2 regions of the Nonomuraea fastidiosa genome follow, and region 1 is predicted to be linked to the other one. Evidence: riboswitches for the same ligand, from Rfam matches in the RefSeq annotation. Region 1 holds a riboswitch; the other holds the start of a gene.

Region 1 (4,402 bases):
GCCGCTGCGCCCCGCCGTGTTGCCCAGCGTGTACGCGAGGAACACGCCACCCACCGCGCCCGCGAAGGCGGCCACGGGCACGCTGGCGGACGGCAGCAGCACGATCGCCGCCGTCGCCGCGAGCCCGGCCCCCGCCGCCGCGCCCAGCAGGTACGGGTCGGCGAGCGGATTGCGGAAGACGCCCTGGTACCCGGCTCCCGCGATGGCGAGCAGCCCGCCGACCACGGCCGCGACCAGCACCCTGGGCAGCCGCAGCTCGAACAGCAGCCCCTGCTCGACCGGCGCGAGGCCGGAGTCGACGTGGGTGAACGGCAGCCAGTCCGCGACCTGGAGCACCACCTGCCAGGGCGAGATGTCGGCGGCGCCGTCGAGCATGCCGGCGATCATGCAGGCGGCCAGCAGGACCAGGGCGCCGGCGAGCCACAGCGGCCGGGCCCGTGCGGGGCGGGCCTGAGTCGCCACGTCAGCTCGCGCCGTCGGTCTTCGCCCGCGCCGCGTCGGCCACGGCCGCGCCGATGCTCTTGGCCAGGTCGGCGACGCGCGGCCCCCAGCGGGACGCGATGTCGTCGTCCAGCTCGATCACCCGGTCGTTCTTGACGGCGGACAGGTTCTTCCAGCCGGGCCGGGCGGCCAGCGCCTCCTTGTTCTGCTGGCAGCACTTGACGTCGGCGAGGAAGATCAGGTCGGGGTCGGCCTGGGCGACGAACTCGGCCGACAGCTTGGGGTATCCGCCGGCCGCGTCGGGGGCCTTGTCGGCGATGTTGGTCAGGCCGAACATGCCGTAGATCTGGCCGATGAACGTCTTGGACGTCACGGCGTACGGCGTCTGGTCGAGCTCGTGGTAGTAGGTGAGCTCGGCGTCCTTGGGCGCCTTGGACACCACGTCGTCGATGGCGCTCTTCATGTCCGCGACGACCTTGTCGGCCTCGGCCTGGTGCCCGGTGGCCGCGCCCAGCTCGGAGATCTCCTCGTACGCCTCGTCCAGGTTCGTGGCGGCGGGCTGGTGGAGCACGGGCACGTTGACCTTGCCCAGCTCGGAGACGATGTCGTCGATGTCGTCCGATACCACGACGAGGTCGGGCTTCTGGGCGACGATGGCCTCGACGTTCGGTTTGAAACCGGACAGCTCCGTCGTGGGGGCCTCCGGCGGGTAGTTGGAGCGGTCGTCCACGGCGACGACCTGCGAGCCGGCGCCGATGGCGTACAGGGTCTCGGTGTGGGTGGCCGAGAGCGAGACGATGCGCTCGGGCCGCTTGGGGATGGTGACCTTGCCGTTGGCGGCCTCGACGGTGACGGGGAAGCCGCCGGCGGCGGGAGCGGTGGAGGAAGCGGCGGACGAGGGGGCGGCAGGGCCGGCTGTGGTGCCGGTCTGGCCGCAACCGGCCAGAGCGAGCGTTCCCAGCAGCGCGCCCGCGAGAACCGTGCGTACGGGCCTCACGAGAAGTCCTTTCACACTGTTGGAACCGAGAGACCCGCTTGTAGTGACGGATCACCCTTTTCCACGAGGGTTGATGTGCGTCGGCGCAGAGGCAGGCGACCTGGCTATGACAGTTGCGGGACAGCGCCGGAATCTCACCGGACTTCGCTGCGCACTGCGCGTCGGGCAAACGGTATCAATTCCCCGTCCGCCGGAGGAGTCAAGGGGTCAGTTGGGCCTCCGCCTCGGCGATGATCTTCTGGATGCGCAGCCCGTGCGCGGCGTCGAGCGGGTGGCCGCCGCCCTTGCGGACGGTCGCGGCGAACTCCTCGGCGACCGTGGCCAGGTAGTCGTCGTCCTTGTCATGCGGCGGCAGGGCGGCGCTGCCGTTGCGGCCGTACACGGCGATGCTGGACGGCGGCGTCTCGCCGCCCGCGGCCATGCTCAGCGACGCCTCGCTGACGGCGCCGCCCTCGTGTTCGAGCAGCAGGCCGACCCAGCGCAGCGGGTGGCCGTGCGCGCGCACACCCGTGACGGGGCCGAGCGCGGCGTCCAGCAGGTCGATCACGTGCGGTCCCACGTCGAGCAGGGCGCCGCGTTCGAGCCGCCAGGGCGTCGCGAACGGGTGGTCGCCGAGCAGCGCGCCGGAGATGTTGGCGGCGTGACCGCCGAACGGCTCGACCTCGGCGCAGCGGGCCAGGAAACCGCGGGCGGCGGCGGTGTAGCGCATGGAGAAGACCATCTGGGAGGCGACGCCCGCCTCGGCCACCGCGTCCGCCACGCGCCGAGCCGACTCCAGGGAGTCGCCGAGCGGCTTCTCCAGCAGCAGCGCCTTGCCGGCGCGGGCGGCGCGGACGGCGTACTCGGCCTGGACGGCGGGCGGCACGCAGAACGCGACCGCCTCGCAGTGCTCGAACAGCTCCTCGACGCGGGCGAACACCGGCGCGCCCAGCTCGGCGGCGGCCTCGGGACGGCGGGCCCAGACGCCGGCCAGCCTCGTGTGCGGGCTCTTGGCCAGCATGGGCGCGTGCGCCATCCGCGCCCAGGGCCCCGCGCCGATCAGTCCGACCGCCACCGGTTCCATGCACGTCCTCCTTCGCAAGTCATCTGATCTTTCACCTTAGATGACATATCGCCAAAGATCGCCCGCACCTCCACGAACGCACATCAGCCGCCCTGCTGCGTGGGCGGTCGGCGGACGCGGGCGTGCCGGCTCCTCCCGCTCCGCGCGAGCGACCCGCGGGCGGCGGTGCCGATCACCGACCGGCGCGCCGCGAGAAAGAGGCGGGCGGGCACCTGGCGGTGGGGCGCGATCGGGCGTGCCGGATGATGGGAGCCATGAACGAGATGCTGCTGCTTCGGCATGGAGAGACCGAGTGGAGTAAGGCGGGCAGGCACACGGGCCGTACGGACCTGCCCTTGACGGAGCACGGCGAGGAGCAGGCCAGAGCCTTGGCGCCGCTGATCAAGGAGCCTTTCGACCTGGTGCTCGTCTCCCCCGCGCAGCGGGCGAGGCGAACGGCGGAGCTGGCCGGTTTGACCGAGTATGAGGTGGATCCCGACCTGTGGGAGTGGGACTACGGCGGCTATGAGGGCATCACCACGGCGACGATCCGTGAGACGCGGCCCGGTTGGTACTTGTGGCGTGACGGCGTGATCCCCGGCGATGCCGAGCATCCGGGCGAGAGCGCCTCGGAGGTGGCGGTCCGGGCCGACCGGGTGATCGCGCGGGCCCGTGCTGTGCAGGGCCGGGTGGCGTTGGTGGCGCACGGGCACTTCCTGCGGGTGCTGGCCGCCCGCTGGCTGGGTTTGGCTCCCGAGGACGGCCGGTTGCTCAGGCTCGACACCGGTACGTACTCGCGCCTCGGGTACGAGCACGATGAGCCGGTGCTGCTGGCCTGGAACGCCCCCGTCACCTGACCGATCCCGGGCCGGTGGTCGCGCCGCACCGACTCGGACGAAAAGGCTCAGCCGGCCCGGACGCGTAGGGCCGTCCGGGCAGCGCGCGGCTCGGCCGGGGGAGCTCAGCCGACGCGGGCCCGCAGGGCGGACTCGTGCAACGCCCGGCCGGCCAGCCAGCCGCGCAGCGAGCCGAGGGCCGGGTCGTACGACAGCGGCTCCTCCCACAACGCCACGAACACGCGCTGCGTGATCTCCTCCGCCTGCGCCTGGCTGCCGGTGACCTTGACGGCGACGCCGTAGACGTACGGGCCGTGCCGGTCGTAGGCGTCGGCCAGCGCGTCGAGGTCGCCGGCGGCCAATCGTGCACGCACATCCATGTCGCTCATCAGTCGCACCCCAGCGTCGCGGCGGCGGCGATCAGGTCACGGGCGAGCACGGGGTCGCCCTCGGCGGCGTACGGGAAGGCGCCGGGTGGCCACCGGTTGCCCAGCAGGCGGCAGAAGTCGGCGGCGTCCGCCGAGATGAGCACGGCCACGTGGTCGGAGGCGGGCGAGAGCGGGATGGTCCAGGTGCCGCCGCCGGGGCCGGTGAGCACGATGGTGGCCGAGACGTCGCGGCGCGGCCCGCGCAGCGCGCGCGGCAGCAGCGCCAGGCCGAACTCGGCGATCATGTGCACGTGCTCGGGTCTCGGCTCGGCCTTGGCGCGGCCGGTGGCCGCCCTGATGTCGTCGGTGTGCGTCCAGGTCTCGAACGTGCGCTGGATCATGGCCTGGCGCAGCGGCGCGCGGGCCGGTCGCGCTCCGGCGAGCGCCACCTCCACGCCGAGCAGCACCTCGCTGCCCGCCGCCACCCGCGACAGCAGCAGGCCCGCCTGCTCCCGCCAGCGCCGGTGCTCGGGCACGGCGACGCCTTGCCCGGCGCCGGTCCCGGCGGAAAGGTCCGGACCGGTGCCGGTACCGGCCCGAGCGCCGGAAACGGTGCCGTTCCCAGCGCGAGCATCCGGACCGGTGCGAGTACCGGCCGGAGCGCCTGGAGCGGTGCCGTTGCCGCCGGAAACACCGGCCGAAACGCGGGTCACCGTGG
Region 2 (4,402 bases), 5.4 Mb from region 1:
CTGCCCACGCAGGGCAGCGCGCACGAGGTGGCGCCGGAGGCCAAGGTGGTCTACGTCGACTGCGACCCCGTGGTGCGGGCGCACGCCGCGGTCCTGCTCAGGCGCTCGCCGGGCAGGGCCCGTTTCGTTCAGGCGAACCTGCTCGATCCCGGCGACGTGCTGGACAAGGCGGGGGAGTTCCTCGACTTCGACCGTCCCGTCGGGGTGCTGCTGGTGTCGATCCTGCACTTCATCCCCGACTCCGACGATCCGCAGGGGGCTGTGGCGGCGCTGCGCGAGCGGCTGGCGCCGGGCAGCCACCTGGTGATCTCCCACGCCACGACGGGCCGCGCCGACGATGACGAGCCGTCGTACACCCGCCCCGGCAGCGGGACCGATCGCTCGCCCGCGCGGATCAGGGAGTTCTTCGGCGACTTCCCGCTGGAGCCGCCCGGCCTGGTGCAGGCCACGGACTGGCGGCCGGACCGGCCCAAGCTGGTGGGGGACTGGTCGCTGCCGTCGTCCCTCATGGCCGGAGTTGCCCGTAAAGCCTAATAAGCCCAAAAATCAAGAAAAATCGTGAACTATAGCGATTTTGAATAACGACCGTGACCCCGGTGTATAGCCTGCCGTAATGGGTTAATAACCTGGAGTAATGGGGGTTTCGGGGGAGAAGCACATGCGCCGCCGGCGCTTTCTGGCCTGCGGCCTCGGCATGGCCGCCGCCGTCGCCGGCTGCGGGACCGAGCGGGCCGGGGGAGCCGTGCCGGTCGCCGGGTTCACGCTCAAGCCGGACGGACGGCGCTGGGAACGGGTCGGCCAGGCGTTCGCCGGGGCGGCGCAGGCCGTGGGCTACCAGCCGGGCGGCGGCTTCGACCTGGCACTGAGCGGCCTGCCCGCGGCGGCCGCCGCCGAACTCAACAACAGCCAGAGCATTCTCGAGACCGCCACCCCGCTCGCCAGGCTCAGCGGCGAGGCCCTGGTCGTGGTCGTCCCCGACGGCTCGCCGCTGAAGGACTTCGGCGACTTCGGCGCGCGGATGCTGGCCGACCCCGGGCGCACCCGGCTGGCCGGCGGCTCGCCGGGCGAGCCCGACCACCTGCTGTTCGGTCTCATCGCGCGGGCGCTCGGCGCCGACACCCGGCAGGTCGACTACACCGGCTACCCCAGCGGTGGCGAGGTCATGGCCGCGCTGCTGTCCGGCAGGGCCGTGGCCGCCGCGGGTCCGCTGTCCACCTGGCGGGCCGGGATCGAGCGCAGGCGGATCAGGCCGCTTGCGGTCTCGTCGGCCGCCCGTCTGCCCGAGCTGGACGCGCCGACCCTGCTGGAGTGCGGCGTGCGGGTCGACTTCTCCGACTGGGTGGGCGCGTTCGGCCCGGAAGGCATGGCGGAGGAGGGCCGCGAGGCCGCCGTGCACATGTGCGACGAGGTGCTCGGCTCCTCCGCGTGGGAGGCCGCCTGCCGGGCCGCGGGCTGGCTGCCGATCCCGCTGGCCGGCGACGACTTCGCCCGCTGGCTGCACACCGAGCTGGCCCGCACCCGCGCCGTGCTGCGGGACCTCGGCATGGTCGACACGACCAAAGCCACAACATGCTGGGGTAGTTGCGGGAACGGCCACTAGATGTAGGATCTCGCTCGTCGCTGGTTCGCCTCATCGGAGGCGGAGCAAAAGGGAACCCGGTGAGATTCCGGGGCTGCCCCGCAGCGGTGAGCGGGAACGACCGCCGTCATCAGCACTGGAGAGATCCGGGAAGCGACGGCCAGTAGGTGCTCCACGGAGCTGGAGCGTGCCCGCGAGCCCGAAGACCTGCCAGCGATGCGCCGGGCCGTGCGCCCGTGCGCGCAGTGTTCATGGCCTCGAGGGCGGGCCGGGCACACGCGGGATCGGCGCGCCGCGCCGCGCTCCGCCGTGCTCTCGCCTGCCTTTCGAGGGGAGGCTCGCGAGGAGAGAGAGCACGTGACCCAGATCGTTGAGGTTGACCGCCGGCTGGCCATCGAGGAGGCCGCCGCCCGGGTGATCGCCGATCCGGCCAACTCCCGGGTCGCCGCCGGGCTGCTGGCCGAGGAGATCGCCGACGAGGCGGCCGGGCAGGGCGTGCGGACGTTCTCCGAATCCATCGCCGCCACGCACGCGGCCGGGCTGATCCAGGACCGCCTCGCCGAGTTCGTCGCCGCGCACGCGGCCGAGCTGGACGCGCTGGTCTCGGACGCGGCGGACGCCCGTTTCGAGTACTTCGGGCTCCGTACGGTCTACGACCGCTACCTGCTGCGCCACCCCGAGACGCGGGCGGTGCTCGAGCGGCCCCAGCACTTCTTCATGCGCGTGGCCTGCGGGCTCTCCGGCACCGTCGCGGAGGCGGCCGAGCTGTACGCGCTGATGTCCACGCTGTCCTACCTGCCCAGCTCGCCCACGCTGTTCAACTCCGGCGCGCGCCGCCCGCAGCTGTCGTCGTGCTTCCTGCTCGACTCGCCGCGCGACGAGCTGGAGGCCATCTACGAGCGGTACGGCCAGGTGGCCAGGCTGTCGAAGTACGCGGGCGGCATCGGCATCTCGTGGACCCGGGTGCGCTCGCGCGGCTCGCTGATCAGGGGCACCAACGGTCACTCCAACGGCATCGTGCCGTGGCTGCGCACGCTCGACGCCTCGGTGGCGGCGGTCAACCAGGGTGGCCGGCGCAAGGGCGCGGCCTGCGTCTATCTGGAGACCTGGCACGCCGACATCGAGGAGTTCCTGGAGCTGCGCGACAACACCGGCGAGGACGCCCGCCGCACCCACAACCTCAACCTCGCCAACTGGGTGCCCGACGAGTTCATGCGCCGGGTCGAGGCCGACGAGATGTGGTCGCTGTTCGACCCGAAGGAGGTGCCGGATCTCACCGACCTGTACGGGGAGGAGTTCGACGCGAGATATCGCGCTTACGAGGCCGCCGGGCGATATGTCCGGCAGATTCCCGCTCGCACCCTGTACGGCCGCATGATGCGCACCCTCGCCCAGACCGGCAACGGCTGGATGACGTTCAAGGACGCCGCCAACCGCACCTCCAACCAGACGGCCCGCCCGGAGAACGTCATCCACCTGTCCAACCTGTGCACCGAGATCCTGGAGGTCACCAGCGACGCCGAGACGGCGGTGTGCAACCTCGGCTCGGTCAACCTGGCCGCCCACCTGAACGGCGGTGACATGGACTGGCAGCGGCTGCGCCGCACCGTGCGCACCGCCGTACGCGTCCTCGACCGCACCATCGACCTCGGCTTCTACCCGACGCCGCAGGCCGAGGCGGCCAACAAGCGGTGGCGGCCGATCGGGCTCGGCGTGATGGGCCTCGCCGACGTGTTCTTCACGCTGCGGCTGCCGTTCGACTCGCCGCAGGCTCTCGAGCTGTCCACCAGGATCGCCGAGGAGATCGCGCTGGCCGCGTACGACACCTCGGCCGACCTCGCGGCCGAGCGCGGCCGGCACCCCTCGTACGACGAGACCAGGGCGGCCGGGGGAGTGCTGCACCCCGACCACTACGGCGCGGCCACCGGCCCGCGCTGGGACGCGCTGCGCGCGAAGATCGCCGAGACCGGCCTGCGCAACTCGCTGCTGGTCGCGATCGCCCCCACCGCCACCATCGCCTCGATCGCCGGCTGCTACGAGTGCATCGAGCCGCAGGTGTCCAACGTGTTCAAGCGCGAGACCCTGTCGGGCGAGTTCCTCCAGGTCAACCGCTACCTGGTGGCCGATCTGAAGGCGCGCGGGCTGTGGACCGACCAGGTGCGCGACGACATCAAGCGGGCCGACGGCTCGGTGCAGCAGGTGCCTGGCGTGCCCGGCGACCTCAAGCAGCTCTACCGCACGGCCTGGGAGCTGCCGCAGAAGGCGCTCATCGACCTGGCCGCCGCGCGGCAGCCGTACATCGACCAGTCGCAGTCGCTCAACCTGTTCATGGCGAGCCCGACCATCGGCAAGCTCTCGTCGATGTACGCCTACGCCTGGAAGAAGGGCCTGAAGACCACCTACTACCTGCGCTCGCGGCCCGCGACGCGCATCGCGCAGACCACGGTCGCCGCGCCCCCGGCGCAGGCGGTGGCCTGCTCTCTTGAGAACCCCGAGACCTGCGAAGCCTGCCAGTAAGGAGCCCCGACGATGCTGCTCGACCCCGGCATGGACCTCACCCTGCGGCCCATGCGCTACCCCGCCTTCTACGAGCGCTTCCGCGCCGCCATCCGCAACACCTGGACGGTCGAGGAGGTGGACCTGCACTCCGACCTCGCCGACCTGGCGAAGATGACGCCGCAGGAGCGGCACCTGATCAACCGGCTGGTCGCCTTCTTCGCCACCGGCGACTCGATCGTGGCCAACAACCTCGTGCTCAACCTCTACCAGCACGTCAACGCCCCCGAGGCGCGCCTGTACCTGAGCAGGCAGCTCTTCGAGGAG

What was found. A riboswitch is a leader RNA that binds a small molecule or an ion and turns the genes downstream of it on or off. The one in region 1 is predicted to bind cobalamin.
Region 2: another riboswitch for cobalamin. It lies ahead of ACFMQL_RS01440 (ribonucleoside-diphosphate reductase subunit alpha); the one in region 1 lies ahead of ACFMQL_RS26500 (ABC transporter substrate-binding protein).

Annotation. Positions count from the first base shown of each region.
Region 1 covers NZ_CP170570.1:5,741,841-5,746,242, reverse strand. Annotated here, with positions in the region: gene ACFMQL_RS26505 (iron ABC transporter permease) at 1-462, opposite strand, end outside; gene ACFMQL_RS26500 (ABC transporter substrate-binding protein) at 464-1,438, opposite strand; adenosylcobalamin-variant (AdoCbl-variant) riboswitch at 1,476-1,596, opposite strand; gene ACFMQL_RS26495 (Gfo/Idh/MocA family oxidoreductase) at 1,638-2,501, opposite strand; gene ACFMQL_RS26490 (histidine phosphatase family protein) at 2,756-3,337, shown strand; gene ACFMQL_RS26485 (sigma factor) at 3,442-3,705, opposite strand; gene ACFMQL_RS26480 (hypothetical protein) at 3,705-4,402, opposite strand, start outside.
Region 2 covers NZ_CP170570.1:318,931-323,332, reverse strand. Annotated here, with positions in the region: gene ACFMQL_RS01450 (SAM-dependent methyltransferase) at 1-534, shown strand, start outside; gene ACFMQL_RS01445 (tripartite tricarboxylate transporter substrate-binding protein) at 635-1,600, shown strand; cobalamin riboswitch at 1,605-1,809, shown strand; gene ACFMQL_RS01440 (ribonucleoside-diphosphate reductase subunit alpha) at 1,937-4,096, shown strand; gene ACFMQL_RS01435 (ribonucleotide-diphosphate reductase subunit beta) at 4,109-4,402, shown strand, end outside.